4 regions of the Intestinimonas sp. RTP31139st1_F5_RTP31139_211217 genome follow, and region 1 is predicted to be linked to each of the others. Evidence: riboswitches for the same ligand, from Rfam matches in the RefSeq annotation. Region 1 holds a riboswitch; each other region holds the start of a gene.

Region 1 (7,844 bases):
GAGTCGGAGACCAAGACCTTCCAGCCTGTCGGCAGTAAGCTGAAGGTGGGCCTGGACCTTGGCACGGCCTATATCGTTATGGTCGTCCTGGATGAGGAGAACAATCCGATCGCCTGTGAGAAGCAGGCGGCTCAGGTCCTGCGGGACGGCGTGGTAGTGGATTATTCCGGGGCGCTCCGCATCGTCAAGGAACTCAAGGCCAAGCTGGAGGAGCGCCTGGGCACGGAGCTGATGAACTGCGCCATCGCGATGCCTGCGGGCACCGAGTCCAGCGTCAAGACCCACCAGTATGTGGCCGAGGGGGCCGGATTCGAGGTCACGAACGTCCTGGATGAGCCCTCCGCCGCCAACTCGATCTACCAGATCGAGGATGGCGTGGTGGTGGACATCGGCGGCGGGACCACCGGCCTTGCCATCCTGAAGGACGGTAAGGTGGTCCAGATTGAGGATGAGCCCACCGGAGGCACCCATCTCACCTTGGTACTGGCGGGAAATTTCCACGTCCCCTTCCAGGAGGCCGAGGCCATCAAGCAGGATTATTCCCGCCACAAGGAGATTCTGCCGGTGGTAAAGGCGGTCGTCGAGAAGATGGCGTCCATTGTGAACCGCTATATCGATAAGGAACACACCGACGCCATCTATCTGTGCGGCGGCACCTGTTGTCTGACGGGGATCGAAAAGATCTTCGAAAAAGAGACGGGGATCAGGACCATCAAGCCGGCAAACCCGTTCCTGGTGACGCCTGCGGGTATCGCCATGAACTGCAAAATCTGAATGTTTTTAGAAAGGAGGGGAAGGCATGGATCATAATGCTATCGTGGATGAGATCTTGCGGCGCGTAGCCGAGAAGATTTCAGAAGCGGAAGGCGGCAGCGCCGATTGTGGGGAGTGCGGTGACTGCGGCGACAAGCCAGGACTGCTGATCCTCACCCAGGATCACGGTACAGCCTGCCATGCCATGCTGGAAAGCGAGGCCCTGAAAGCCCACTACAGCACGGATTGCGCGCTCATGCACCACTATGAAGTGGATTTGAACAACTTTGAGGCCGTGATCCTCTTCAACCTGACCTGCGACGCCCTTTGTAAGCTGGCGTCGGGCACCTGTGACAGCGCATATACCCGTCTTGCCTCCCAAGCCATCCTCTCAGGTAAAAAGGTCTACGTTCCCACCGAAGAGGTGGAGTTGTACCAGTACAAGGAGACGGCACCCGCTGCCTACTATCATATGATGCAGCAGAAGCTGGATCTGTTGGTGGCCTCCGGCGTGGTCGTCTGTGCGCAGGCCAGCCTGGAACAGGTCATTCTCGGCGCGGCGGAACCCGCCCCCGTTCCGGCGGCAGCGCCTGCGGTGCCGGAGTGCGCCTGCTCGGCGCCGATGTGCGCAGAGCAAAAGGAACTGCGCATCGACAAGCGGGTACTCACCGAAAAGGATCTGATTGAGGCCAATATGGCCGGGGTCACCTGTATCCGCATCAGCGAGAAATGTATCATCACCGCCCTTGCAAAGGACGCCGCCAAAGACCGCGGCATGAGCATCGTCAAGGACGAGGCGTGATGACGCCGGGGATCGGGAGAGCGCCCTGCGCTCTCCCGGGCCTGGCCGCCCAACAGTCAAACAGGGGGACAGCATATGAAAGTCGCAAAAGTCATCGGCAACATCTGGGCTACCCGCAAAGAGGAAAAGCTGGCCGGCTATAAGCTGCTCATCGTGCAGCCCATCAATATCCTGGACGGCTCCAAAGACAAGACGCCCATCGTGGCCGCCGATATCATCGGCGCCGGTGTGGGCGAGACGGTCATCATCGTCGGCGGAAGCTCGGCCCGGAGCGCGGCCGGGGACATGGCGGTCCCCGTTGACGCCACTGTGGTGGGTATCGTGGACGACCAGGAGATCGACTCCAGCATTTTGGACTAAGGTAAGGGATTAAGGCGGTGAAAGCATGAATCTGACCGAAGCAGTCAAGGCAGCCGGTATCGTCGGCGCAGGCGGCGCTGGGTTTCCCACCCACGTCAAGCTGAACGCCAAGGCCGAATGCTTTGTGGTCAACGCCGCAGAGTGCGAGCCTCTCATCGAGACAGATAAATATCTGTGCCGCACCTATGCGGACGAGATCATCGCCGCAGTGGCCGCCGTGGCCACCCATCTGGGGGCCGAACGGGCGGTGATCGCATTGAAAGGAAAGTATAGGGCTGAGATTGCCGCACTTTCCGATGCCATCGGGCGCATGGGCGCCCAAGTGGAGATATTTGAGATGGGGACCTTCTATCCCGCAGGCGACGAGCAGACCATGGTCCAGCAGGTCACGGGCCGCTCGGTCCCGGAGCGGGGCCTCCCACTGGACGTGGGATGCGTAGTGGACAACGTGGGCACCCTGCTCAATATCTTCGACGCCCTGCAGGGTAAAAACGTTACCGATAAGTTCCTCTCCGTGGTGGGCGAGGTAAAGGCTCCCATCATGCTCCACGTTCCCGTGGGCACCGCCATTACCGAGTGTGTGGCGGCGGCAGAGCCGACCATCGGCGCGTATTCTTTGATCCTGGGCGGACCCATGATGGGCAAGGTTCTGGAGGACCAGGCGGCCATTGAGGCGGCTGTGGTCACCAAGACTACTGGCAATATCATTGTCCTTCCCAAGGACCACTATTTGTTCCGCCGGGCGGCACTCCCTATGGCAGCCATCCGGCATCAGACCAGAAGCGCCTGCATTCAGTGCCGCATGTGCACCGACCTCTGCCCCCGCTACCTCATTGGTCACCAGATCCGCCCCAATCTGGTGATGCGGAATCTCTGGCGTGAGGAGAGGATGGAGGACAACGAGGAATATCTCCGGGCGTTTGGAGATGCGGCAAACTGCTGCGACTGCGGCGTTTGTGAGATGTTCGCCTGCCCCATGGGGCTCTCTCCGAGAAAAGTGAACCAGTACATCAAAGGGCAGCTCCGCTCCCGTGGTATCCAGGTCCCGCGGAACATGGAGCCGCAGGCAAGAGAGTTTGTGGATCAGCGGCACACGCCCACGGACCGGCTGGTGGCTCGTCTGGGCCTCAGCCAATATTACGGTCTCCACGCCCATACGTGTAAGGAACTGCACCCAGAGACAGTGTTCGTCCCCTTCTCACAGCACATTGGGAAGCCCGCAATCCCGGTAAAGGCAGCGGGCGACCATGTGGAGAAAGGCGAATTGTTGGCGCAGGCGGCGGAAGGCCTGTCTGCGAATATCCACGCCAGCATTTCCGGCGTGGTGGAGGAGATCACCGAAAAAGGCGCCCGCATCCGCGGTCGGAAGGAGTGAGAAGCATGGGAAACGCCAGCAGACTTGCCATCGGCATGGTGGAACTCAACAGCATCGCCAGGGGCATCGAAACCTGCGATTACATGGTGAAGGCGGCCCAGGTGGACCTCATCCGCTCCTCCACCGTCTGCCCTGGCAAGTACATGATCCTGATCGCCGGCGACACTGGCGACGTAAAAGCCTCCATGGCTGAGGGAATCAAGCGGGGCGGAGAGTGCGTGGTGGACACCCTGACCCTCCCCAACGTGCACCCTCAGGTCATTCAGGCCATCAGCATGACCACGCAGGTAGAAAAGCCGGGCGCCGTGGGCGTTCTGGAGTTTTACTCTGTGGCCTCCGCCATTACGGCCGCCGATGTGGCTGCCAAGGCGGCCAATATCACCCTCATTGAGGTCCGCATCGGCTACGCCATCGGCGGCAAGGGCTATGTGACCCTGACCGGTGATGTGGGTGCGGTCCGGGCGGCTGTGGCCGCGGCGGAGCGGGAGGCGGAGCTCCTGGTGGGCACCACGGTCATCCCCAGGCCGTCGCCTAAGCTGTTCCAGTCCCTGCTGTAAGCAAAACGGAGGGGCAGCCCTCCGAAACCGATTCATCAAGAGAAGGAGAAGGAGCATAATATGGATTTTAGTGAACTGATTGCTGCTGCCGACCCCAGTGTCTTTACCGAGAGTATTTCCGCATGGATCTCCGGTATTTCCATCAACTCCGTGATCATGATGATCATGATGATCTTCATGCTCGTGGGCGCCATCGATAAGATCTGCGGCAACAAGCTGGGTTACGGCGAAAAGTTTGAGGAAGGCTTCAACGCCATGGGCCCTCTGGCCATGTCCATGGCCGGCGTTGTGGCGGCCGCCCCGGTGCTGTCTATGCTGCTGGGCCCCATCCTGAAGCCCATTTACGGCATCTTCGGAGCCAGCCCCGCCATGTTCGCCACCACCCTGCTGGCCTGTGACATGGGCGGTTATCCTCTGGCCATGCAGCTGGCCGAGGGCGACGTAGCCATTGGAAACTTTGCCGGCCTGATTCTGGGCACCATGATGGGCCCCACCATCGTGTTTACCATCCCCGTGGCTCTGGGCATCATCAAGAAGGAAGACCGTGGCTATCTGGGTGCCGGCGTCCTGGCCGGTCTCATCACCGTGCCCATCGGCTGTATTGTCGGCGGCCTGATGATGAATACCCTGGCCCCAGAGTATCACCTCAACTTCATCACCATCATCCAGAACCTGATCCCCGTAATCATCATCGCGGCCCTGATCGTCCTCGGCCTGTGGTTCGCCCCCGGCCCCATGATCAACGGCTTTAACAAGTTCGGCACCGGCGTTACCATCGTGATCACCGCCCTCACCGCCATCGCGGTGTTCGAGCAAATCACCGGTATCATGTTCCCTGTGTTCCACATCATGGTGGAGAACCCCGCCGACGGCTCCCGTGGCCTGGACAGCGGCCTGCTGACCTGCGGTCAGATCGCCATCGTCCTCATCGGCGCGTTCCCCATGGTGGAGTGGATCACCCGTACCTTCGGCAAGCCCCTGGAGAAGATCGGTGCCGCTCTGGGCATGAACGAGCAGGGCTCTGCCGGCATGGTGGCCAACCTGGCCAACAACATCGCCATGTTCAACATCATGGGCGAGATGAACCCGAAGGGCAAGCTGCTGAACGTGGCCTTCGCCGTGTCTGCCGCCTTTGTGTTCGGCGATCACCTGGGCTTTACCGCCGGCAACAACCCCGACATGATCTTCCCTGTGATCGTGGGCAAGCTGGTGGCTGGTGTTACCGCCATTATCGTGGCCAATATTCTGGCCCCCAAACTGCTGGCTAAGATCGAGAACGTAAAGTTCTGACAACAAGACCGCCTGGAAAGGTAAGGAATCGCTATGAATGTAAGTGAAGAACTCATCCGCAGCATCGTGGAAAAGGTCCTCTCGGAGACGGCCGCCGCGTCCTCCTGCGGCTGTGGCTTTGAGAAGCACGTGGATCCCAGCGGCGTACTCAGCGTCAAGACCTCCACCGTGAAGCTGGAGCCCTTTGAGGGGCGGAACGACGTCAAGCTCAAGGATGTGGCCACTCTGGAAGAGGCGCCCCGCATGGGTTGCGGCATCATGGAGCTCACCGACGGAGCCGACTTCGAGTGGACCCTGACCTATGACGAGTGGGACATCGTGCTGGAAGGCCGTCTGGAGATCAAGATCGACGGGCGTGTGGTAGGCGGAGATGCCGGAGACGTCATCTACATCCCCAAGGGTAGCCATATCCATTTCAGCACCCCCGATCACGCCAAATACGCCTATACCGTGTTCCCTGCCGACTGGCAGTAAGGAAGCGGGACCTCCTTCCCATCCCCCCGCCGCCCATTGGGCGGCGGGGGGATATTGTCTTTCAGATTTTTCCTTTTCCCCTTGACAGGGGTTGAAGAGGAGATTATAATAAAATCAGCCAAGCTGACAACTGAATCATAAGTGGTACGCAGGTGCTGATCCCATTTGCTCAAAAGGGAAGTCGGGTGAGAATCCCGCACAAAGCCGTTGCTGTATTGGTGAAGCGGACCCCCAAGATGTCACTGGAGTGAGAACTCTGGGAAGGCGGGGAGCGCGTTTGACACCTAAGTCAGAATACCTGCCTGTGTATGGCGCACGAGAAACCTCCTCGCGCTTAGGAGGGTGCAGCCCCTGTGTCACTTCCACAGGGCTATTGCTGTATCCTTGTTAGAGGATACGGCTTTTTTGTTGTCGGCGCTCACTCCTTATGTGACGTGTCAGGTGGCTTCTTCACCTCCCTTTGGACTGGTATGGCGATCCGAAGAAGGACGCGGGCCCGTAGCTGCCACTGCGGGGCCCGCCCATACCAGGAATATCCACCTGTGGGAAGACCGTGGGGCGCTCCGACGTAGGGGGTGTCCCACGGCTTTTTTTCAGTTCATGTGAGAGAAAGGAGGCGTTTGGTTGAAAAAGTTGATCAGTATGCCGATGACCGCTGGAACGCTGGCGGAGTATCCATCGACCAGGAGCTTGGAGGCAGCTTGCCGACACTTTGATTGCGACGGGCTGGAGGTGATCTGGGGCGGGGAAGACCTGCCGGAGAACATCCCGGAGCATCTCCATGTGGGATACCATCTGACCTTCTTCCCGGACTGGCTGGATTTCTGGCGGGCGGACCGGAGGGCGCTGACCCGCAAGTTTGGGAGCGCGACCGCATGGACCTCCTTTTACGGCGGACCGGAGGGGCCGGACACCCTGTTGAAGCTCTATTCCGAGGATCTCGACCGTGCGGTGCAGTGGGGGGCCGAGTATGTGGTCTTCCACGTCTCGGATGTGTCCGTGGAGGAGGGCTATACCTATCGTTGGGAGCACAACCATCAGGAGGTCGTCGACGCGGCGCTGGAGGTCATCAACACGCTGCTTTCGGGCCGAAATCTTACACTGGCCTTCCTAGTGGAGAACCAGTGGTGGCCGGGCTTCACCTTCACAATGCCGGCGCTTACCAGGCGCCTGCTGGATGGCATTCAGTATGAGAATAAGGGCATTATGCTGGATACCGGCCATTTGATGAATGCGAACCTGGAGCTCAGGACACAGGAGGAAGGGGCGGACTGGGTCAGCCGAATGCTGGAGGAGCACGGCGGGCTGGGGAGCATGGTCCGGGGAATCCACCTCCACCAGAGCCTCAGCGGCGCCTATGTAAAGGCCCACACAGGCAGCCTGCCGGACCCCTGGCCGGTGGACTATGCGGAGCAGTTCTGCCAGAGTTATCAGCATATCCTGAGCATCGATACCCATCGCCCATGGACCACCCCCGCCGTACGGGCGCTGGTGGAAAGGATCGCTCCGGAATGGCTGGTACATGAGCTCTCTGCGGCGAACCGTGCGGAGCGGGACAAGCGGTTGGAGATCCAAAGCCGGGCTCTGGGCGTTCTTTAGAAAAGAAAGTCCGTTGGGGGAGGGGCGCACGCGGGTGCGTCCCTCTTCCACTGGGAAAATTCCCGGCAAAAGGCCTAAGAAACATTGACAAGAGCCCAAGGTTTGTGTATAATTCAAATAACGTCAAGCGGGTCACGCGAAAGAGCGGATCTGCCTGTTATGCGAGATGTGCGGAAGCGTCTTGAGCACCCGTCCGGTGTTTGAGTGCGCTTTTTTTGTTGTTGAAAGGCCCCTTGGGGGATGTGTGGTGGAATATGCAGGCAAAGGGAAACTATGTTGTCCTGGCAGACAGCAGCGCGGAGGACCGCGGGAGACTGCGGGGGATTTTGGAGCGGGGCGGATATACGGTCGCCGGAGAAGCCAACGACGGCGTGGAGCTGGTCCAGCTCTGTGAGGCGCTTCGGCCGGAGACGGTCTTTCTGGATATCCCCCTGCGCTATCTGGATGGCCTTTCGGCGGCCGCCTACCTGCGAAAGGAGCATTTGGCGGAGCTGGTCTTCTTTGTGACAGGGCGGTCGGACGAAAGGCTGGTGTCCGCAGCCAGAGATCTGGGAGCGGGAGGTTATCTGGTAAAGCCGGTGACGGAAAAACAGCTACTGCCGGGGTTGGCCGCAGCTCTGGCGCGGAACAGAGC
Region 2 (7,844 bases), on a different contig from region 1:
GTGCAGGGAGAAGATGTAGATCAGCATGATGCCGATGAAGAAGGAGGGCAGGGAAATGCCCAGAATGGACCCGCCCATCACCAGCGTACTGGATTTCCGTTTTGGAAAGGCCCCCGCATATACGCCCAGCGGGATGGAGATCACGAGGGCCAGCACCACCGATACGAAAACCAGCTCCAGCGTAGCGGGTGCCCGCTGGGCAATCAGGGAGAGTACATCCTCCTTGTAGATGTAGGACTTGCCGAAATCTCCCTTGAGCGCATTGGTAACAAAGATCGCATACTGCTCCAGAATGGGCTTGTTGAGCCCCAGTTCTTCCCGGACCTGATCCCGGACCTCGGGCGGAGCCTTGGGGGAGACCAGCATATTGACGGGATCGCCGATGAAGTTGGCCAGAACGAACACCAGGATGGACACGATGAAAAGGGTGACCACCATCTGCGCCAGCCGTTTCAGGAAATACTTGAACACGGTAACACCTCATTTATGGGCTCTGCACCCCTGTTGGCGGGAGGTAGAAAGGGGGAGGAGAACGGCACCCGTCCTCCTCCTCCCAGCGATGGTTCTTACGTTGTCTTAAAAGGTGAAATCCCAAGCCAGGATATGGTCGTCGGAGCGGGGGGTGTACTGCAGCCCGGCGCGCACGCCGAAGATATTATCCTTGAAGAACAAGGGCACATAGGCGGCCTCGTCCCGGGCGATCTGATCCACCTGCTCCACCAGGGCCGCGCGCTTGTCCTGGTCGGCCTCAACAGATGCTTCGTCCAGCAGCGCATCCACCTCGGGATTGCTGTAGTGGCCCTTGTTGCCTTCGCCCATGCCGGGCTTGCCGTTATAAGTATAGAGCATGTCGTTAAAGATGACCATGCCCTCGCCGGAGCCGTCGCCCCAGCCGGCCATAAAGAAGGAGGACTGAAGATTCTCCGCATCCACCTTCTCATAGAAGGAGGCGCGGGGCAGAAGGTTCACCTCAGTGGTGATGCCCACCTTCTCCAGATAGCTGGCAATGGCCTGAGACACCTGGTCGGCGTTCATGTCGCTGTCGCTGCGGGCGTCGATGCGGAGATAGAAGCCGTCGGGATAGCCGGCCTCAGCAAGGAGCTGCTTGGCGAGCTCGGGATCATAGGCAGGACGCTCTGCATCCGGATTGTATCCCACGCAGATGCTGGGCATATAGGAGTTGGCCACAGTGGCATAGCCGTTCATTACGGTGTCGATGATGGTCTGGATGTCGATGGCATGATAGATGGCCTGGCGGACCTTTACGTTGAGGAGCGGATTGGGGTCGTCGGTGCCGGCGGAACCGTGCTCATTGAGGAGGTCAAAGCCCATATAGCTGCAGGAAAGGCTGGGGTTGGTGACCACCTGAATGTTGGCGTCGCTCTTCAGGCGATCCACGTCCATCACGGGGATGTTGGAGATGAAATCCACCTCGCCGTTAATCAGGGCGGTGGTGCGGGTGGCCGCGTTGGCTATGACGCGGAACTCTACGGTCTCCGCCTCGGGGAGTTCACCCCAGTAATCGTCGTTGCGGACCAGCTTGATGTAGGATTCCTTCACGTGCTCCTCCAGGCAATAGCGCCCGGTGCCCACGGGATTGGCGGCAATCTCTTCACTGGTGAGGCCCTCACAGGTCTCCTTGTCCAGCATCATGATATGGACCAGGCTGCCGGCAAACACAGGATAGGGAATCTTGGTCACCAACTGTACGGTGTAATCATCCACCTTCTTGACCTCCTGGAGGCGCATAAGGTACACCCCCATCTCCAGGGTGGGGTCGTTGAGGATCCGCTCAAAGCTGAATACCACATCATCGGCGTTAAAATCGTTTCCGTTGGAGAATTTCACGCCCTGGCGGAGCTTGAACTCCCAAGTCACGCCGTCCTCCAGGATGGTCCAGCTCTCAGCCAGACCGGGCTTTTTGGTAAGGTCGGCGTCGTAGTCCACCAGGGGATCGTACAGGTGAGACGCCATCTGCATCTCGGAGCTGCTGTCCTTTGCCGCAGGGTCCAGAGAGATGACATCGTTCAGTACCGCAATGGTCAGACTTTTTCCGCCCTCCTCGGCGGGGGCGCTGGTCTCTCCTCCGGGCGCGGGAGTGGAGGCGCTCTGGCTGGGTTCGTCCGCCGTACAGCCGGACAAGGCTACAGACAGACACATGGCTGCGGACAGGATCAGGGCAAGTGTTCTCTTTTTCATATCTGTTTCCTCCTTCTAAAACCTTCTTATTAGAACCTGCGCCTTTGCAAGCAAAATTAAGAGCGATGCCGGACATAACCGCATAAACATAAAATTTAATTTCCATATTTACTTTTTCATTTCAATGTAATAAAATCATAGCAGTTGGAAAATAAATTGTCAACATGATATTTATTTAATGCCCTTATTTTTTGTCGAATCCCTACACTTACTATCATCACAGGAGGGAGCATGCATGAAATTTTACGTGCTGTGTGACATCGAGGGCGTGGCTTCTCTGTCCTGCTGGGACGAGGCCCGCTCAGCCAACAGTTGTTATGCGCCTATGGCCCGGGAAATGACTTTGGAGGCCGCCGCCGCGGCCCGCGGCCTCTTCTCCGCCGGGGCTGACGAGGTCATAATAGAGGATGGGCACGGGGACGGCTGCAACATCGACTGCGCTCTGCTCCCCAAGGGTGCCCGGCTCCTTCGGGGCGTGACCCACGATATCGTGGGCCTTACCGGTATCTTCGACGAGAGTTACGACGGTATGCTGATGGTGGGCTTTCACGATGCCGCCTCGGCCTCCGGCAACCCCACTTCCCATACCATGGTGAGCTCCCGCATTTTCCGGCTCATGGTCAACGGGGCCCTGTGGGGAGAATTCGAGGTCTCCGCCCATGCTGCCGCTTATCGGGGCGTCCCCACCCTGTTTGCCAGCGGCGACGAAGGCCTGTGCGCAGCGGCGGCGCGCGCCGTGCCCGGCATCCTCACCGTGCCCACCAAGTCCGGCCATGGCTATGGTGTCCTTACAAAGACCCCGGAACTCGTTCAGGAGGAGATCGAAGGCATGGCGGCCCGGGCTGTGGCGGCCGCAAAGACCGCCAAGCCCCCGGTCCTTCCCGATCACTTCCATGTGGAGGTCACCTATCTGCACCATTATGACGCCTATGGGAGCTCCCACTACCCCGGCGCCAGCCTCCTCTCTCCCACCACTGTGGCCTTCGATGCCGACGATTACGGCGACGTACTTCGCTTTTTCTACTTTGTAATTTGAGAAACGGGGGCACGCGCTATGGCTGATATCGCCTATCAATACCGCGGGGAACTGGTGGACCAGGTCCATGGGGGCCACATTGCGGTAACAGACCACACGGGCCGGCTTCTCTGGAAGCTGGGTGACCCGGAGCGCCTCACCTTTGCCCGTTCCTCCGCCAAGCCTATCCAGGCCGTCCCCGTGGCGGAGAGCGGCGCGCTGGAGCACTACGGTATCACCCAGCGGGAGCTGGCTGTCATCTGTGCCTCCCACAACGGAGAGCCCTTTCACATCGAGGCTGTGGAGAGTATTCTCCGGAAGGCGGGACTCTCCCCCAGCGACCTGCACTGCGGGGCGGAATATCCTATGTACGTCCCGGCCGAGGATGCTCTGAAGCTCGCCGGCGTCCCCCGGGCCCCCATCTACTGCGACTGCTCCGGAAAACACGCCGGTATGCTCATCACCGCCCGTCATCTGGGGGAGCCCTTGGAAAACTATATTTCTCCGGACCACCCGGTCCAGCGGCGTATCCTCTCGGTGTTTGCCGACATGTGCGGCGTGGAGGAATCGGAAGTTCGGCTGGCTGTGGACGGCTGCGGCGTCCCTGTCCACGCCCTGCCCCTTTCCCGCCTGGCCCAGGGGTACGCCCGCATGTCCCTCCCCTCGCTCTTTGACCCAGCCCGGGCCGCCGCCGTACGCCGCGTCACCTCCGCCATGACCGCTCACCCGGAGATGGTGGCGGGGTCCGAACGGATCTGTACCCAACTGATGGCCGCCTTTGGGGAACGGCTCTTCTGCAAATCGGGTGCCAGCGCCTTCTATGCCGTGGGCCTCAGGGACAGGGGGATCGGCATCGCTCTCAAAATGGAAGACGGCGCCTCCTCCATCGTCCCCTATGCCATCCTATCGGTCCTCACCCAGCTCGGGGTCATCACGCCGGAGGAGGCCTGTTCTCTGCCCAGCTTTCAGGACAGAAACCTCTACAACAATCACCACGCTGTTGTAGGCTGTACCGAACTGGTCTTCCGGCTGGAACCGTGCGGCGTCGCCTGACCGCCGCACGCGCCATTCGGGGTGGGGGTAGTTTTCCGGCCGCGCTGAAGCCGGAAAAATACTTGCTCATTTCTTCCTGCGCTGTTATACTGAAAGTAAATCATGCGTTCAGAAAAATTTTTTGAAAAGAGGTCGTACTCATGAGTGTTCAGTACATCCACACCGACAATGCCCCCCAGGCCATCGGGCCCTATTCTCAGGCCGTGAAGGCCAACGGCTTCCTCTATATTTCCGGTCAGATCCCTGTCGACCCGGCCACCGGCTCGGTGGTGGAGGCCAGCTACTCCATCCAGACCAAGCAGTCCATGGCCAATCTCGCCGCCATCCTCAAGGAGGCGGACCTCACCTTTGCCGACGTGGTAAAGACCACCATCTTCCTTACCGATATGGCCCATTTCCCCGAGGTCAACGAGGCCTATGCCGCCTTTTTCGAGGGCCCCTGCCCCGCCCGCGCCTGCGTGGAGGTGAGCCGCCTTCCCAAGGACGTGCTGGTGGAGATCGAGCTGGTCGCGGCCTGCTGACACCCCCTGATTCTCAAGAGTCTGAGCATGGTTTCCATGCTCAGACTCTTTTCTCCCCTTGACATAGGGCGGGATTCAGAGTATGCTGTTAGGGACAATTAAATCCGACTGGTACGCAGGCGCCCATTTCGGGCAGACAAAGGGAAGCCGGGTGAGAATCCCGCACAAAGCCGTTGCTGTATAGGCGGAGCGGACCCCCACAGCGCCACTGGAGGCAACTCCGGGAAGGCGGGGACCGCGCTGGACGCCGAAGTCAGAATACCTGCCTGCGTATGACGCACATCCAAACCTCTCCGAGCCTGAGAGGGTGCTGCTACGCCTGCCTTTCAGCGCGTATCGCTGCGCCCTCCGGGACGCAGCTTTTTATTTTTGGTGAAGACCGGGAAAGGAGCTTTAGCTATGTCCGATGAGACCAAGACCCAGGAGCCTTACTGGAAGGGCAAGGGGTATTCTTTCTTCTGTAACCGGGCGTGCGAATATTTCCCCTGCCACCCCACCGACGACCCGGAGAATTTTAACTGTCTGTTCTGCTACTGCCCTCTCTACGCCCTGGGACCCGACTGCGGGGGAAATTTCTCCTATACCGAGAGCGGTGTGAAAGACTGTACCCGCTGTACTCTTCCCCACCGGCGGGACAATTACGGGTACATTACCTCCAAGTTTCAGGAAATTGCCCGCCGCATGGCGGAGTCGCGCAGACGCGGCGTCTGATCCTGCCCCTTTTACGGGAAGGGGAATCCATCCTATCTTTTCCATTCCCTTTGACGAAAGAATACCCCCGGCGGCAACAGCCGCCGGGGGTATTCTCATGCTTCATCCATGCGCCGGTTCTTCGGCGGGTCCCAACAGCAGGGGCTGGAGCTGCCGGCCCTCCAGGGCGGCGTCCACAGCGGCATTGATCTGGGTAAAATCCGCCACCAGAGAGGTGGGTTTTTTTACTGGGTCATCCTGCCGGTAGGGGACAAAGTAGACGTTCTTCTTGTCCAGAAGCGTCGCAATGTTTTTGGCCGAGCCGCTCAGGCCGTCGTTGGTGGACACGGCGAGGACCACGGGACGCCCATTCCGCCACATGGCTTTGGCCGCCATCGTCACCGACGTATCGCTGAAGCCATTTGCCAACCGCGCCAGCGTGCTCCCCGTACAGGGGGCGATGACCAGCACATCCAGCAGCTTTTGGGGGCCGATGGGCTCTGCCTTCTGGATGGAGTCGATGACCCGCCTGTCGCAAATGCGCTCCATCTCCCGCATGAACTCGTGGGCCGCGCCGAAGCGTGTGTCCGTATCGGCGCTTTTCTCCGAGATGATGGGCGTGACCGCTCCATATCTGGCCTTTGCCCGTTCCAGCGCCGGCATCACCTGATCATATGTACAAAATGAGCCGCAGAAAGCGAACCCCACACGTACCTGTTCCATGCTCAGACTCCTAACTCATTCCATATATTATAGATCGTGTCACGGATAATCTTTCCAGAGGTCACTGGGGCCACCTTGCCCGGCAGGGAAAGGGCCCAAATCGCCCTGACCCCCTGCCGCACCGCCGCCTCAAAATCCACTCCCCCCGGCTTGGATGCAAGATCGATGACCAGGCAGCCGGGGCGCAGATCGGCCAGGCGCTCCGCGTCCAGGACCCGTACCGGGACGGTGTTCACCACCAGATCATAGCCGCACAGATAGCCGTCCAGGCGTTCGATCTGCTCGGCCCCATACCCGTATGCCTCGGCCCAGGCGAGGTCAGCCCACTTCCGGGCCGCCACGCTGACCCGGGCGCCCAGGGCGTTCAGCCGGTGCGCCAACAGCTTGCCCAGCCGGCCGAAACCCAGGACCAGGACCCGGGCGCCGTGGATGGTGACGGGCAGCTCTTCCATGGCGATTTGAATCGCTCCCTCCGCAGTAGGCACCGCGTTGGCGACCGCCAGCTCTTCTCTGGTAAAGTAGTCCACCAGGCGCAACCCCCGCTCTTTCGCCTGGTCCAGAAGTTCCCGGCCCACCTTGCCGGCACAGACCACCTGACCGGGGCGCAGCGCGTCCAGCACCTGGGTCAGGGGCGGCCGCTCCTGAGAGAGCGGAGCGTTGAGCCGTCCGCCCTCCCCCGCAGCCGGGAGGGGGAGGATCACGCAGTCTGCGAGGGCCGCCTCCCCCAGGTCGGGCGCCCGCACCGGCCCTTCCTCCGTCCCCTCCAGCGCCCAGGTATGTACCGTATGTCCGTCGTCGAAGAGCAGCTCGGCCAGTTTTGCCTGGCGCATATCGCCGCCTACCACCCAGACGTTTCGTTCATGTCTCATGGCACTCTCCTCCGTTTTTCGTCTGCACCATCCTATTCTCTCCGCCTCAAAGGGTGACGGTCCGTTGACATGCGAAGCCGGGACGGGTAAAATAGAGAGGAATCGGAATGAAAGGAGCAGTGTGTCATGCTGTTTTCGGAATACGCCCGCTACCAATATGTCCGCAGTCCCCTGGTGGAGGTCATCTGCCAGCTTCGGTTTCCCGCCATCCTCACCATCAACACCAAGGAGCCCGCCGAGTTCCAGGAGGCCGTCCGCCACGGCTTTCCCCGCTATGCGGCCCGGAAGGAGCAGCTCCCCCCCAAGGTGACGGGGCTGGGCACCCCCAATCCCAAGCTGGAGCAGCAGCCCGCTGTCGTCAACCACAGCTTTGTCTCTGCCGACGGCCTGTGGAAAATCAATCTCACCAAGGACTTCATCGCGCTGTCCACCCTCCGGTACACCCAGTGGGAGGACTTTGCCCTCCGGCTGGACAAGCCTCTGGCGCAGTTCATTCAGGTGTACGAGCCCGCCTTCTTCGAGCGCGTGGGGCTGCGGTATGTAAACGCGGTCTCCCGGAAGGCCCTGGGGCTCACCGACCTGCTGTGGGACGATCTGATCCGTTCCCCTTACCTGGGCATCCTAGGGGAGCCGGATGTGGATGAGAGCAAGGTCGGCAAGTCCGCCATGGACACGGAGCTGACCCTGGAGGGGGGCGTTCGCATGAAGATCCACGCCGGACCCGGCCTGCTGGGCGGCGGCAAGAAGGACCCAGAGCCCAAGTTTATCCTGGAC
Region 3 (7,844 bases), on a different contig from region 1:
GCAATTCCGTCAGCTTTGCATATTCTGCGGTTGTAAGCGTGGTCTCCGTGGTCTCCTCGGTCTCCTCGGTGGATTTGCTTTCAACCACAGCGTTGATACTGAAAAGGCCATAGCTGGACATGGCCTTGGACATAGCTATTGGTTTTATGCTTCCCGCCAGGGAGGGCTCTCCTACAGAAGCCGTCTCCTCCACGGGAGCCGTCTCCTCCACGGGAGCCGTCTCCTCTACGGGAGCCGTCTCCTCCACGGGAGCCGTCTCCTCTACGGGAGCCGTCTCCTCTACGGGAGCCGTCTCCTCTACGGGAGCCGTCTCCTCTACGGGAGCCGTCTCCTCCACGGGAGCCGTCTCCTCCACAGGGGATTCATCCGGCATCATCCCAAAGGAGATAACCAAGTCGTTTATCTCCAAACACTCGGCAAGAATCGCCCTTCGCTCAGATTCACTTAGCCCGCTTAGCTGCTCAGGCTCCGGCAACGCGGCAATCCGCAGGCGCACCTGCTCAAGCATCCGTTGTATCTCATCCTCGGAGGGCTCTTCCTCCGCTGAGGTCTGCTCAACACCATCGTCCTCTACAGCCGTCTCATTCTCATATGTGCCGACCAGCCGCCCAGTAGAATCCCCTCCCAGTGCATATGCCGCGGGAATCGCCACCTGGGAGAGCGCGAGTACGACGCACATCAGCAGGGAAAGCAGGCGTTCCATTCTCTTTTTCTTCATGTTTCACACTCTTTTCCATCCACGAATTTGTCTCCACCGCACCAACCAGGGACAAATCTCCCGCCGGGCGGCAGAGCACATGCCGCCTTTCCTTGGGCAACCAGGCCCTGTATCAGCAGCATTTTCTCAGGACAAACACAATTCTCTCCCTTACATAAACGCACCTCCAAATACACCGTCCGTCCAGAGGCGCGGGGGACCGTTTTCCCCTCAAACACTTCGACACAGATAAGTAGCCTCACATACAATCTGTCTGACTGCATGTGAGGCCAATTACCCGTAGTCGGATAGTCGTTCTCCTGTGCTCGCGCCCGCGGGATATCCCCGCGCATCTGTCAGCCCAGCCTTCCCCGCGCCGTTTTAAGATACCACTCTCTCTACGCTCGCCAGTGACCGACTCGTCGCCCTTGACGGCTCCTGCCGTCTGAGAGCTGACAGATTTCGTACTCATACTAACGCTTACAGTAACCAGTGGCCGGCTAAGGTAAATCATCGCCTCCACTGAAAGCCGTCTCCAGCGTACTACGCTGGTTCCTCGCGCCGCAGGTCTTTACACCCCGCGACACCTGACCGCCCCGCGCCATAAAGACGCTTCGGGGCAAATTCAGCCTCTGTTCTTATAAAGTTGTATTCCCAGTTCTCCGCCCGGGGCTTCCATTACATACCTTCCGCCCCTTAACGGGAACCTCTATATTTATCGGTGCGCAGACCGATAAATACATACTTATCAGGATGTCTCTTCATCCTATGTTACGACGCCAGCTTTTTCAACATGTCTTGCGCTTCCCGTACAGACACAGTGGCATTCGGCATGAGCATATTTCCAGCACTCCTGCTGACAAGGCCCTCTGCCACCGCCCAGGACATCGCGCGCTCCGCCCATGGCGCCAGTACGTCCAGATCCGCATAATTACTCAGATCGGCCCGATTTCCTACGCTCATACCTGCCTGTTCCGCGTAGCGATAGAGCATTGTCACAAGCTGTTGCCGGTCAATGCCGCTTTCCGGATTCGCGCCGTCGGTAATCCCGGCAGAAATTCCCCACTCCATCGCACCTGTGGCGGTGTAGACATCGGCACCGGTCGCTTCCCGTTCCAGGAGTGCCACAAACTTTTCCCGGGAGAGCTCTGTATCCGGCGCGGAGGCTCCCTCTGCAAGCCGAATCGTAATCTTCAGACTGTCTGTATCTGTAGGGGGATTTCCAGCGTACTCAGAAAAGGCGCATTCGAGTTCGATTACGGTGCCATCCTCCACCGGTATCGGCGCTCTGGGCTTATAAGTCTTTCCATTGCTGGTATAAGTGAGGATTGCCCAATAATTTTCCTGAATGGCCTCCAGCCGTACCTCCTCGGCCGATGCGGGAAGCGTATAGGTATAGTCTGTGACGCTGTTGTCGAATGCCGGGGACAACTCTCCAAATGTCTGGTAAAAGCGCAGACCCGTGATCTCGGCACTGCCGTTCGACCAATCACAGCCAATATCCGCACCAACCTGACAAGTATTCTGCCAGCGGATAAAATCTCCGTCCTCAACCTCAAAATCCGCAGTACTGCTGTTGATATACCAGTTGTTGAGCGTAATCATCCAGCCAGATCCCGCCCCGGAATCGAATTCTCCAAACGAATCAACCTGTGTCCCGTCGGACAGCTTAAAATTCTGAATGGCGGCCAGATAGAATGCATTCTCAAGCGAGCCGGTGTTTGTATAGCCGATATCCAGCGCATCCAAAAGTCTCAGCGTGACTTCCGCAATATTGTCACCAGTCTTATAGGGAACCTGTGTAGGAGCAATGATCACACCCAATGGCGTTTTGAAATCTGCATCATCGAGCCGCACCCCGTAATCCTCAAAGCTCACGGTCACATACCCGTCCGTCTCCTCTTCCGTCAGATCAAAGGTCAGCCCGGCTGTGGGATAGTAACTTGTCGTATGGGTTTTGCCAGTCCCTACCGTTTCTGCAGCGGAGACATCCCCCGTCTCATTCGCCTGCTCCGGTGTCCATCCTTCAGGGGGCTGGGAAACCTGAATCGTGATGTCAGGCAGCGCAGTGTCCTTCATGCGCAGGCTCGCCGCATTGAAGTTTGCCGGAACCCCAACGTCGGTGAGTTCACGGTGCTTCCCATAGCTCGACCCCATAGAGGTAAGGGAGAGCTTGCCGCCGGTCAGCGTAATTGCTCCAGACGCGGTTTCGGGAATCTCCACCTTAAATAGATTTGCCTCAGGCTCAATGATGTGGTACTGTATCCCGCCGCTGCTGTATTCCTCTCCATTCCATTCGTAAGAGACATGGGTCGTGGCAGGGAAGCCCGGATTATAGATGCCGGAGAATTTAGGGATTGGCATATAGAGTCCCCGCAGACTCACGGATACCGTATCCCCGGGGTAGATCTCGTCGCGCCCCTCTACATTGTTATTGGTAATAACATCAAGTTGCGAACCACGAACCACGCGGTAATCCGTAACTCCATCCGCCTCTATGCAGATCACATTATTTCCAGGCTCGATCGGCACACGGAAGCTTTTACCGGAAGCAGGCGCCTGTCTCCACTCGCTTATTTTCCCCCCCAGGACAGAGGCCACAGAGACTGTCACGTCATTCCCATCCGGGGCAATGGACATCTCGCCACTGTCGCCCAGAAAATAGCAGACGTTGTACTCGGCATCCCAGTCGACTCCCGATATCTCTTTGTATTGGTCACCCACGGTCACCACAAATACCCCTGTACGAATGGGGTCGGTGGCGCCGTAGAAACCGCTGGTGGCCGTCATCCACATGCCCTTCCCGGCGTCGTTTACATCCAGCGCGTCGTAGCTTACCTCGACAATGGCCACCCCTTCCTTCTTTGCGGTGACCCAAGCCCAGTTATCGCCTGCGTTGCCTCCATCCATTGTCTCAATGGAGATGATGTCCTCTCCAGAGACAACATGATAATGGAAATCCGGCTCGACCATGATATTATCCGTTATTGTATGGATAATCTGCCAGGCCGCGCGGTAAGCGCGCACCTTATACTGCTCGCCTATGTCCAGCTCCAGCTTATTGCGTTCATTGATATTCAGCAACAGACTACTTTCGCTGAACGCGTCTCCGGAGGTGCGCAACTCTTTCGGCGACCGAGATGCATCAAAGTTGACTTCCAGCCTATCGCCGGAGACATTGCCCACAAAGCCGGCCTCTGTTCTCATGCCTTCCATAGAGACGCGGTAAGTCACGTTACTACTGCGTGTGATATTGAAAACATGGTCTACTGTCCCGTCTCCCAGATCAACAGTCTTCACACTGTCAATCCGTTCAGCGTTAAAGTTGAGCACCTGTGTATATAGGGCCGCTTCCGCCCCTTTCGGAGCGTTAATGGTAAAGGTGGAGGTTTCGTTGAGCTTTGTACCAAAGGTAGCCGCTCCCTCTTCAGGCTGAACTGCATAGTTTCCCCAAATGGTCGCCCCAACGCCATGTTCAACCGCATAATCCTTGGACGGTGTAAACACGTTGTAATAGAGCAGTGCGTTCCCACTGACAAATGCGAGCGTGGGATAGCACTCGTAACCAGCCGAATTTATATAGGGATCGCCCATCGTCGCCACGCCGATTTTGTTCATCAGCCTGACGGAATAGTCCTCAGCAGTAGCTTTTTCCCCATCGTATTCATTTACGACATAGGACTCAATCAGACGCAAATAGATCTTTGTGTCGTCTACGCTCTGATAGGTTCCCCCGCCGCCTTCGGCCGGAATCCGAAAGGCCCCGCCGCCAAGGCTGTTGCCTTTCTCATCCACGGCGCGGAAAGAGTAGATTCCGCGTTCAAGCGTCATCGAATAAACATCATATTGATCGTCGCTCTGTGCATCCTTGGTATACGCGGTAATGGCGCTTTCTTCCCCAAACGTATCCCGGTTATCCGTACCGAATCCCTCCGTCGGATAAAAAGAGATTCCATTCTCTGCGATGAGGCCCTTAGGAATATAGACCTGAACAGCGTACGGATCGTCTGTTACTGTAACGGTACAGGTGCTCTCAGCCGTTGTCCCGTCGTTCCTTGCGGTCTCGGCCGTAATGGTTGCCGTCCCAAGCCCCTTTCCGGTAACCACACCGTCCCCGTCCACGGACGCCACAGTCGGATCCGAGCTGCTCCACTCGAGCTCATCGCTCGCGGTTTCCGGAGAAAATTCAACTGTCAGCGGGAGTCTGTCTCCGATTTGAACGCTCCCGCCTTGTTCAGCAATCTTTATGTTCTCTACGGTTGCCTGCGTGTCTTCGGCAGACTGCGCACTCACTGTTGCCGGCAGAAGTGCCAGACACATGGCCAGTACAAGCAGTACCGCCAGCGGCTTTTTTATTTTTAGTTTCTTCATGTACACGTTTTCCCCCTCTTAGATCTTATGTCTTCTCCATTTGCTCAAGAGCCATCAGCATCTGCTGCTCCAATCATTGCCGCACCCCCATCTGTAGATTTTAACGGCCGGACCCTCTGCACGCTCTTCCTTATCTTCCCTCCCTAGCTTTATTACGATATGGACCGGCGCGGCGGCGCTGTTTTGCCGCTTGTCCTTCCGACGTTTCTCTTTCATGTCTAAAGCGTTTCTTCTTAAAAAGCATGACCTAGTTCCGTTTATTTCCACAAATTGGAAAGAGTGGGCCATAGAAGATTTCTCTTCCACGGCCCACTCTTTCCGTGTTCACTTCCATCGCCTCACTTTCACGGTTCCGGTCTCCAACATCGTAGGTCTTCCGGTTCATACCTTTGGGGCCTTCTTTTAAAAAGGCCCTGCGCTCGCTGTTCTACCTTCTCAGGGTTCCCCCCCCCAATGGCCGACTCACGCCGCGAACAGCAATCTCCGATATATACGGAAATGGCTTTTGCTCCGGATTCTCACCGAATTTCCTCATCCCCGCACCTGCCATTTTCGGCAGCTTTTTCACGGGGGCACGATGCCACTATATTTCTTTGTACCAACTTACTCGGACAAAAGCATACTATTTTCTTTATGGCTTATTATACATTAGCCTGTCGAAAAAGTCCAGCTTTTGTCGGGGACTTTTTCGACAGGCTGCAGCCACGAACCAAATCAATGGTTCGTGGCTGTTTTGCAGTTACAACTATTACAAAAAAGAACGCATAGAGCGCTGTGCAGCTGCGGTGTCAGCACATTTTATTCCGCACAAATACAATGCCGCGTCAAGCCATTCGCTTTCCGGAAACTCCTCCAATGATAGTTCCGCTAAAGCGCACTGCAACACCATGTTGGGCCGAGGAAGATACCGCAGATCAGATAGATATTCACATTGCATTTTCTCGGCCAGTGTATCAAGCAGTCCCATCTGATGCCTCCGCTGAATAAATGGTCGGTCTGGTAATGGCGGCAAAGCCAGATTTTCCGGTAATGACCACATTGTTTGCGCCGCTGGCACAATGGATGACCAGCAGTTCGCCATTTTTATCTCTGCCGCCGACGATGCCGACGTGGCTATCTCCAGGATAAAACACCAAATCACCGGGAGCTGCTTCCTCCCATGTAATGGTGGAACAATAGGTGTGCTGACTGGCTGCGCCTCCGCCATGGCCGATGACACAACCCATTGCATTATTGAATACCCAATCTACAAAACCGGAGCAGTCCAGTCCATAGGGGCGGTAGGTGCCGGTAGTGGGGCTGCCCGCCGCTGTGACTTCTTTCAGCTGTCCCCAACGGCTGTCCCAGCCTATGGCGGAGGATTTTCCTCCCCAGAAGTAATTGACCTTGCCGACAAGAGAACAGGCTGTTTGTACCACCGCTTTTCGCTCCGGCGAGAGGTCTGCCGGAAGCCGCTTTAGAATCTCAGACGCATCAGCGGTGATCGTGACCAAATCACCCACCAGTTCCATGAGAAGGTCACGGTGAGCCAGCAATTCGTCCAACATAGAGATCTGCTGTCCCGTGAAGTCATAGACGGTTTTCATTTCTTCCGCAGTTTTAGGCACGATGACGATCTTCAGGTGCTTCTCCGTCCAGCTATCATCCCGGCCATCGTCGGGGTCACTGTCCGGGTGGTCGATCACATCGACGGTATGGGACACGGTACACATATCCGCGAAAACCACCTTCAGCCGGGAAATCCGGTCAGCATCCAGGGTCGCCACATCGGCGGCGTCAGCACCATCGTTTCCAGCAACCTTCACCGCAAAAACGGCCAGCACCTCCGCCCAGTCCGGGATCGTCCCCTGGAGCGTCATATCGTCGTATGTGTCCGCTGTCTGCAAAGCCATCAGCTCGGCATTGAAGTCATACTGTACCTGAGCCACAGCACCTGACACCGGCACGGTATCGGGTGCTGTGCTTTCTCCTGCGAACAGAATGCCAAACGGTGAGGCGGTGATAGCGCCAATGACGATCACTACCAAAAGCACCACCTGCACAGCCGCGCCACCGCCAGCAGCCATGATGGAGCTGACGGCAGAGGCCGTCGCACGACCTACCGCAGCACCGGCCCGCAGGGCCAGCTGACCACCGTCCTTCGCCGCCTGAGCCGCCTTTTTTGTGGTCTGCTCCAGCATCTTTTGCTGGGTCTTGCGCTGGACGGCCTGCCTTGCCTTTCGTGCGTGGGTTGCTCCTGGTGAGAATATTCCCCTTTGACCGTGGACGGTCTGCTTGACCCCCATAGGCGGATGCTTGACGGAAACGCTGGGTCCAGAGCGGATCTTTTCAGAGTGTCTGAAGGAAGAGGCGGCAGTTCTTTTTTCGGCCAGTTGCCCCGCCCGTTGCTGCTTCTGTATGGTACTCTGCACCATCTTTCGCCGCCCACGCTCCTTTGAAGTGGGCGGCGAAAACACGCGGCTATCCCTGGGTTGCTCTGATGCAGATGGAAAAATGCCATCCGATCCAGATGCTGTTGGCATAGTCGATGGGCGTAGCTTGACTTCTGTACTCCTTGCCGCTTCTAACCGACGCTTTTGGGCAAACTGCTGTCTGGCCCGCTCCATCGTGGGTTTTGGGGCCGTTGAGATGGGTGGTTCCGAGGTGGTCTCCGGGGCTTGGGTATAGATCTCTGGAGATACCGGGTGTTCCTGCTGCGGGGCGGTTCTGGGCGGCTGCGCCTGATTTTGCTTCCGTTTGTGTCCGGCCACACGGCGCATCCCGTCTGCCGCCGCAA
Region 4 (7,844 bases), on a different contig from region 1:
GCCGCCGGCCAACTCGGTAAGAGCCCGGTTGAAATCGGTGCCGCCGCGGCCCAGAAATTCATTTTCATAGACGTATTGAACGGTGACAACCCGGACCCGCTGCTCGTCGGGGAGTGCGGAGACTTTCTCGCCGATGGCGGCGATCCGTGTCTTCATATCGTCGATCATGGCCTGCGCCGCATCTTCGACGTCAAAGATCTGCCCCAGCGTTTCAATGTCGTCATAGAGAAATTCCACCGTGCGGTTTCCAAGGCCGGACACGGTATTATTCATCAGATAAGTACCCACGCCGCGGTCGTTCCACTCGGAGACAGGGCCGAGGGCGTCCTCCGCGAAGAGGGAGCCCCAGCCCACGATCATGTCGGGTTCTTGGTCCAGCACCACCTCCTTGGCGGGGTATCCCTTTTCTGCGATGAAGGGGATGGAGTTATATTCCTCCGCGAGGGGCTCATAGACCGGACTGAAGCGGTGGGCGGTGGCGATGATCTTGTCCCGCAGGCCGAGGGCCAGCAGGAGTTCGGTATTGGCCTGGGAGATGCTCACCACCCGCTCGGGGCACTGGTCAAAGGTCTGGGTATAGGTTTCTCCGTTTTCATTGTAGGAGGTGATGGTGACGGGATAATGGGCTTCCGCCGCCGGGGACTCCGGCACGGCCGTCGGGGTGGGAGCGGGGCTCTGGGCGGTCTGCCCGCCGCAGGCGGCCAAGCTGAGCGCCAGAGCCAGGACAAGGAACAGGGATATCGTTTTTTTCATATACATACTCCTTCTCTTTACTAGGTCGATTGCTGCCTCTGCACCTCAAAGGGTGCGGGATCTATTCAAAACTGGATGTGATCCAGACGGCGCCTCCTTGGCTTCCAGACCGGGTACGCCGCAGGCGTCAGCGCGGCACTGCCGGCAGTGTGTGAACTGGGGGAGGTGGGCGCCCGCCAGGCGGCGCGCATGGTGCAGCTGGGCGGGGGTGGGCGGAGCCCGCCCGTCCAGAAGTCCGCAGGGGATGAGGGGCGTGATGTTCATCAGTGCGGCTCCGGCCGCTCCGGCCAGGGCCGCAATGGAGGGGATCTCATCCTGATTGACGCCGGGGACCAAAACGGTATTCACCTTTACGGTGAAACCGGCCTGGACCGCGCGTTCCAGACCCTCGCGCTGCCTGGACAGGAGAAGGGGAACGCCTTCTTCGGGAGGCAGGACGGTGCCCCGCCAGCGCACGGAGGAATAAAGCGCCGCCGCAGGTCCGGGGTGGACGGCGTTGATCGTAATGGTGAGCGTGCGCACGCCGCAGTCCGTCAGCGCCTCCACACGGTCCGGCAGCAGCAGCCCGTTGGTGCTCACACAAAGGGTGAGTGCAGGAAAGCGGCGGTGGAGCAGACGAAAGGTCTCATAGGTCTCAGGGTTGTCCAGCGGCTCTCCGGGGCCGGCCACCCCGGCCACCCGGATGCGGGGCTCCCGGGCCAGGGCCAGGGCGGTCCGCTGGACGGCATCCTTCGGCGTCAGGAGAGAGGAGGTCACGCCGGGGCGGGATTCGTTGGGGCAGTCATAGCGGCGGTCGCAGTAGGCGCACTGGAGATTGCACCGCGGGGCCACCGGCAGGTGGATGCGCCCGAACCGGCGATGGGCCCCACCGCTGAAACAGGGGTGCTCCGCCGCCGGACCGGTCAGCCCCGGCACAGGGACTCCACCTCCTCGTCGGAGAGCGGGGTAGGGATGCAGCGGGCGCCGCGGGCATACATATGGCTGGCCAAGGCGCGGAAGCTCTGGCTCACCGGGCTGTCCGGGTACGCCTCCAGAACGGTCCGCCGTTCCAGCTCTGCTCTGCCGATGAGGGGACTCATGGGAATCTCGCCCGCCAGCTCCGTTCCCACCAGGCGTGCAAAACGCAGGGCCACCGACGGGTCATCCCGTCCGCTCCGACCATTGTAGACCACTCCGGAGAGGCGGACGCCGCCGCTTTCCGCATATTTTTTAACGCCCCGGCAGATGTTGTTGGCGGCATAGACGGCCATAAAGTCTGAAGTGGTCACCAGGTACACGTCATCGGCGATCGCTTCCCGCAGAGGCATGCTGAAGCCGCCGCAGACCACGTCTCCAAGGACGTCGTAGAGGACGACATCTCTGTCCTCCAGCAGGCCCCTGTCCTGGATCTCACGAAGGGCGGCCACGATGCCCCGGCCCGCGCAGCCTGTGCCGGGTTCCGGCCCGCCCGACTCCACGCAGAGAATATCCCGGTATCCGGTGAAGGACACCGGAGCGGCAGAGCCGGTCCGAAGCTGGTCGAGTACGGATGGGATCCGGCGGCCCATGAGGCACCGGGTGGAGTCCGCCTTGGGGTCGCAGCCCACCACGGCGACCCTCAGACCCTCCTCTGCCAGCGCGGCCGCCACGTTGGCCACGGTGGTGGACTTGCCGATGCCACCCTTGCCGTAGACACAGATCTTTTTCACTGGTACAGCGCCCCCTTTTGATTCCACGTCCCCATGATCTCGTTGAGCAGGTCCTCCGTCAGACAGAGCGTCCCCTCTGCGCCGACGTAGGGACGGCAGGTCACGCAGAGCCGGTCAAAAACCGGGTAGTCATAGCGGAGCAGAGGGATCTCCAACTCTTCCGCCAGCTCTGCCTCAAAAGACGAACCAAACAGTACGGCGGTCTCAGAGGCGCGGACCCTGTCGAAAAAGTCCTCCAGATCGGTCAGCGCCTCGCGCTCCGCCTGGCAGGCCACCTCCATCCCCAGTTCGCGGATAAGAAAGCGGGCCATGCCCCGGCTCCGGGCGCCGGAGCCAATCAGGGAGACCGGCATGCCATAGAGGGCCTGAAGATAGGAGTAGACCGGGCGAAGTCCCTCGGCGGTCCGTCGGCGGAAGGAGGCGCGCTCCTCGGAAAAATCCAGCCCGAATCGGCGTTCCAGACAATGCCAGAGCCCTTCGGCACCGGTAAGGCCGTAGGGATAGTCCAGCACCTCGAAGGGAATGCCGAACCGCCGCTCCATCTCACGGGCCAGGCCCACGCCCCGGCCCAGGACCACATTGAGCCCTGCCGACGGGGCGCGCCGCAGCTCCTCCAGCGAGCAGCGGGAGAGTACGGTGTTCAGGCGGACCTTGCCATGGAGCAGGCCCCGGAGGGCCTCCAGGTCCGGGCCGGCCCGATGGTCGTCTGCACCCAGCCCCAGCAGGTTTATGGCGGGAATTTCCGCGGTGGGGAGGGGGGACATGAGCTCAGACAAGGAGGTCAGGGCGGCCTCATAGCCGTCCTCCAACCCGCCGCGGTAGCCGGCGGCCTCCACGGTCACCACTCTGGCCCGCCCCTGAAAGGCCTTTGCCGCCGAATGGACATCGTCCTGAATGATATCACTGACGCAGCCGGTCACCAGGAAGATCACCTCAGGGGAGCAGAGCTCCTCCGCGTGACGCAGGGCGCGGGACAGCGACTCCTCCCCGCCGAAGATCACATCGCTGTCGCTGATGACCGTGCAGGTCTGGCGGATGTCCGCCATATCACAGGCCGCATGGAAAGCCATAGAGCCAAAATTACACCCCACCACCGAGTGGAGCAGGACCACGCCGCCCTGGATACCGGTAAGGGCCTGATGCGCGCCAAAGAGTTTGCAGCCGTCCGCCGTTTTCATTGCACATCTTCCTTTCGATAGAGCCACATGCGCTCCCACATCTCTTTGGCCCACAGACTTTCAGAGCCGTCATACAGGGGGTAATAGCGGGTCTGAAAGGGCATCCGGTTCAGAATGAGTTCGTCCCGTGCGGTGCGGGCGGACAGCCGGTCACAGAGGCGGAATACGTTCCGGACATAGGACTCAAAAGAGAGGGAGACGGTCTCGCTCATAGCGGGGATCAGGGGCGCGCCCAGCCCTTCCAGGGTAACGTCCCCCGTGCCCACCACCGCGTCCACAACGGCAAAGACCTCACGCAGTTCCGCCTCGCCGGGATTTAGCAGGATGGGGCTGCCGCCGGCATAAAGCCCCGCGGCGTCCTGAATCCGGTCCATCAGCTGCGCCTCCAGCTCTGGAGTCAGGGCCATCTCGCGGCGCATCTCGGGGGTCAGGATCAGACAGATGTGGCTGATCGGCAGCCCCAGGCTGGCATACAGCTTGAGGCGAAGCGGAGCGGTCTGTAGCCCGCGGCACACCAGAGCGCAGCGGTAGTCCGCCAGTGTGCGGCGGGCCGTTTCGGTCTGGGCCAGCGCCTTCTCCGTTTCTGCGGCGATAAGGGGCTCCATCTCGTCTAGAAGGCCCAGCTTTTCCCCGATATCACGGTAAAAGAGGGCGATACCCTCCAGGCCCGTATAGCGTCCGGCGCCGCCGAGATGGAGATAGTCGGTGCCGAACCTTTCCTTCATCCTCCGGGCCCAGCGGACTCGTTTGACCAGGTTGAGCCGGGCGGCCGGCGCCGTTATCAGAAGTTCCAGCGGCGCGCTGGGGATCCAGCAGTGGACGGTGATGCCGCACTGGCCCAGAAAAGAACCGATTTCCTTCAGAACCAGGGTGCCCTCGCTCCCCCAGCCCACCGTCTCAATATTCACGCTGCGGGGAAGGGGGGGCTGGGGCTCCATCACTTGCTCCACCAGGGCCCAGAGCGCCTCCGTAAAGCCGCACCCCTTAAGCTCCAGTTCCAGACGGTTGTCTCCGGTGATTTTCTGACGGGCCAACTCCCGCACCCGCGTGCGGGAATAGTTTTTGTCCCGGTGAGAGAAGAGCTCCGACTGGACGGCAGCCACCCGAATCCCCTGGGTGCGGGACGCCTCCGCTACAGCGCGGATGTCCTCGTTCAAGATATCGCTCACAGGGGTGGGGACGATCAGAATGAGGGCGGGACGGTAGCGATCCCAAGCTTCCGAGACGGTGCGGCGCAGCGCGTCCGCTCCACCGCATATGATCTCGCGCTCCGTGAGGTCGGAGCACAGCAGAGGGTAAAAGGGCTGGTGCCGGCGCCTGGCGGAGTGCCGGTAGTGAAAGCCGCAGCCCCTTGGGCCGTGGAGTATGACGACCACACCGCCGCCTATCTCTCCGGCCGCCCCCACACTGCCGGAGACCTTCCCGTTGACCCCGAAGGTATGAAGCAGGGCGGAGGGATACATCAGGGTGCGAAGATCGTCAAAGAAGGGCTGGTGCATGCAGAATCACCTCTGAAAAAATAAAAAGGGTCGCATAGCCATTACGGCTATGCGACCCGAATTCGTCGCAAAAAACCAGTATGAGAGCAAAACGGCTCCATACTGAAACTCTGTCCAGGCTCGTTTCCACGCAAGCAGACAAGAGATATACAAGCATGTCTTCTGGCTTACGCGGCGAAACCTCCGCCTTCCCAAGAATGTGAACATTCTCAGTGGCAACAATGGAGGGGCCTGATGCGCATACAGCGGCGGGACCGCGCGGGATTCTCACCCGCTTCCATTTTCACCGGTAAAAACCGGAACTTGTACATATGACAATATACTACTTTCTGATCGAAAGCACAAGAGTTTTTTCATAGAATCTCACGGACAGGCGAAACGGCCTGTTTACAATGGGAGAATACTCCGGTATAATAAATTCCTAAAGATGTGAGATTTCGGTCGGACGGAGGGGCGCGATGAAAAAGCTCAGTGGAAAACGCCAGGCGCTGGTTGGATTCACCCTTTTTTCCATGTTTTTTGGCGCGGGGAACCTGATTTTCCCACCTGGAGTCGGCGCGCAGGCGGGAACGCTCACCTGGCCCGCCATGCTGGGAATGGCGTTCAGCGCAGTGGGACTGCCGGTGCTGGGCGTGGTGGCGGTGGCACGGTCCGGGGGACTTGCCGCGCTGGGGAACCGGGTACATCCACTCTTTTCACGGGTGTTCACCATTTTGGCCTATCTGTCCATTGGCCCGTGTCTGGCCATTCCCAGAACGGCCAGCACCTCCTTTGAGATGGCGGTCCCTCCCTTTGCGGGGCCGGACGCCCCCCTCGGGCTGCTTCAACTGCTCTATTCGCTGGTGTTTTTCGCCGCTGCCCTGTGGGTGGCGCTCCGTCCGGAGAAGCTGACGGATCGCCTGGGCAAGGTCATGTGCCCCATTCTGATCCTGCTGATCGTGGTCACCTTCGTAGGCTGTCTTGTAAATCCGCTGGAGGGCTACGGACCGCCCCAGGATGCGGCCTATGCCGCAAATCCCGTGGCGAAAGGCTTCCTAGACGGCTACCAGACCATGGACACCATTGCTGCCCTGGTCTTCGGCATCATCATTTCCCTGAATATCCGTGCCATGGGAGTGGAGCGGGAAGAGGATGTGGTGAAGAGTACGGTCCGGGCCGGCTGGATCGCCGGTGCCATGCTTCTGGCCGTCTATTCCATGCTGGCCCACGTGGGAGCGCTGTCCGGCGGGGCTTTCCCGGGGGCCGCCAACGGCGCGGTGGTGCTGACCAATATTGTTCCCGCCCTGTTTGGAAAAACCGGCAGCCTGCTGCTGGCGGCGATTTTTGTCATTGCTTGCTTCAATGTCTGTGTGGGGCTCATCAGCTCTTGCGGCGAGTATTTTTCCCTGCTCTGGCCCAGACTCTCTTATCGGGGATGGGCCGCGATGTTTGCGGTGGTAAGCATGGCGATCGCAAATGCCGGGCTGGACCTTATCCTTCGGATATCCGTTCCAGTTCTGGGGGCGATCTACCCGGTGGCCATTGTGCTCATTGCGCTCTCCTTCTTTCAGAAGCGGCTGGCGGAGCATCGCTGCGCCTATTCGGTCCCTGTGGCGGTTACCGGTGTGTGCAGCGTCCTCTTTGCGCTAAAGGATCTGGGAGTCCCGATCCCGCTCTTGGACGCGGTGCCTTTGGCCTCCATTGGCTTGGGCTGGGTGATCCCGGCTCTCCTGGGTATTCTGGTGGGCGTCCTGCTGCCGGAAAGAGGAAAACAGTAAAAAAGGAACGGCGGAAGGGTAAGGCTTCATAAAGAAGTTAAGGGCAAGGCAGACCGCAATGGTCTGCCTTGCCCTGTTTATAGTATGTAACCCACTATGACAATTTCGGGGAAAGTGCTCGTAGGAAAGAGCAGCAAACTGGAAGTTGTCAGTGGATTACCTGGTAACGCAATCTGAGATACGAGTTTTCCAAGACCATACATTCTTGCAATTTCAGCACACCCAATTGGGATAATTCACTTTCTGATAGCAAAGATTTCCCATCAATCAGTGTGGATGTATCCTTGCCGCCAATTAAAATGGGGGCAATAACAATATCAATATAATCAAACAGCTTTTCCCGAAGAAACAGCCCGTTTAATGTACCGCCGCTTTGTATGGTGATTCTCTCACAGCCATATTCTGACCTGAGTTTTGCAAGTGCATCAGGCAAAGACAGCTTGCTCTGACAGATGATATGAAGGTTGTCCTCATTCACCTGAAATGCCGGATGGTCTGCGTTGGATGTGACCAGCACAAATTCTTTTGAGCGGGCGCAAAAATAGCGAATACCTTGTTTGGTCAAATGATTGTTGTCGATGATTACAAAGGAAACAGACGACTTATTCGGCATTCCCTTCGAGTTGACGCCCATCTTTTTCTGTACTCTGCCAGAATTGAGCGACCACAAATCGGTTGTCTGCTCTATCTCATAATACTGGTGCAGTCCTTCTTGAACGCCCACAATTTTAGGGAAATCTCTGTCTACATCTAAATCATCTGTTGCCCCTGTACTGATTTTTCCATCAACAGACATAAGCATAAACAGCGTTGTGATCGGTCTATCCATTTTATCTCTCCTAACTCCGAGTTGTCGGTGAGATCGTTATAAAGAAACACCCGCCGAAAAGCAGCTTCTTCTCGGCGGGTGTTAGCTTCCTTATGGCAGGTCCTCCCAACCAGACGGTTCCGCCCCTTCCTTTCTATTAT

Evidence for each region. A riboswitch is a leader RNA that binds a small molecule or an ion and turns the genes downstream of it on or off. The one in region 1 is predicted to bind cobalamin.
Region 2: another riboswitch for cobalamin. It lies ahead of ABUA09_RS10885 (cysteine-rich small domain-containing protein); the one in region 1 lies ahead of ABUA09_RS16890 (apurinic/apyrimidinic endonuclease family protein).
Region 3: another riboswitch for cobalamin. It lies ahead of ABUA09_RS09520 (Ig-like domain-containing protein); the one in region 1 lies ahead of ABUA09_RS16890 (apurinic/apyrimidinic endonuclease family protein).
Region 4: another riboswitch for cobalamin. It lies ahead of ABUA09_RS05635 (nitrogenase component 1); the one in region 1 lies ahead of ABUA09_RS16890 (apurinic/apyrimidinic endonuclease family protein).

What each region holds. Positions count from the first base shown of each region.
Region 1 is NZ_JBCOAQ010000051.1:3,930-11,773, forward strand. It holds gene eutJ (ethanolamine utilization protein EutJ) at 1-774, shown strand, start outside; gene ABUA09_RS16860 (hypothetical protein) at 800-1,555, shown strand; gene ABUA09_RS16865 (EutN/CcmL family microcompartment protein) at 1,631-1,915, shown strand; gene ABUA09_RS16870 (4Fe-4S dicluster domain-containing protein) at 1,941-3,290, shown strand; gene ABUA09_RS16875 (BMC domain-containing protein) at 3,296-3,847, shown strand; gene ABUA09_RS16880 (ethanolamine utilization protein EutH) at 3,908-5,137, shown strand; gene ABUA09_RS16885 (EutQ-related cupin domain-containing protein) at 5,171-5,611, shown strand; cobalamin riboswitch at 5,745-5,931, shown strand; gene ABUA09_RS16890 (apurinic/apyrimidinic endonuclease family protein) at 6,236-7,210, shown strand; gene ABUA09_RS16895 (ANTAR domain-containing response regulator) at 7,465-7,844, shown strand, end outside.
Region 2 is NZ_JBCOAQ010000016.1:285-8,128, reverse strand. It holds gene ABUA09_RS10910 (ABC transporter permease) at 1-471, opposite strand, end outside; gene ABUA09_RS10905 (ABC transporter substrate-binding protein) at 577-2,199, opposite strand; gene ABUA09_RS10900 (M55 family metallopeptidase) at 2,435-3,235, shown strand; gene ABUA09_RS10895 (asparaginase) at 3,254-4,267, shown strand; gene ABUA09_RS10890 (RidA family protein) at 4,408-4,788, shown strand; cobalamin riboswitch at 4,889-5,072, shown strand; gene ABUA09_RS10885 (cysteine-rich small domain-containing protein) at 5,188-5,499, shown strand; gene ABUA09_RS10880 (dipicolinate synthase subunit B) at 5,602-6,201, opposite strand; gene dpsA (dipicolinate synthase subunit DpsA) at 6,204-7,070, opposite strand; gene ABUA09_RS10870 (TIGR04255 family protein) at 7,197-7,844, shown strand, end outside.
Region 3 is NZ_JBCOAQ010000012.1:20,304-28,147, forward strand. It holds gene ABUA09_RS09515 (InlB B-repeat-containing protein) at 1-718, opposite strand, end outside; gene ABUA09_RS09520 (Ig-like domain-containing protein) at 1,469-5,068, opposite strand; cobalamin riboswitch at 5,418-5,663, opposite strand; gene ABUA09_RS09525 (NlpC/P60 family protein) at 6,022-7,844, opposite strand, start outside.
Region 4 is NZ_JBCOAQ010000005.1:25,516-33,359, reverse strand. It holds gene ABUA09_RS05655 (ABC transporter substrate-binding protein) at 1-753, opposite strand, end outside; gene ABUA09_RS05650 (radical SAM protein) at 799-1,668, opposite strand; gene ABUA09_RS05645 (nucleotide-binding protein) at 1,656-2,441, opposite strand; gene ABUA09_RS05640 (nitrogenase component 1) at 2,438-3,619, opposite strand; gene ABUA09_RS05635 (nitrogenase component 1) at 3,616-5,118, opposite strand; cobalamin riboswitch at 5,254-5,440, opposite strand; gene brnQ (branched-chain amino acid transport system II carrier protein) at 5,577-6,875, shown strand; gene ABUA09_RS05625 (dihydrofolate reductase family protein) at 7,024-7,704, opposite strand; gene ABUA09_RS05620 (hypothetical protein) at 7,841-7,844, opposite strand, start outside.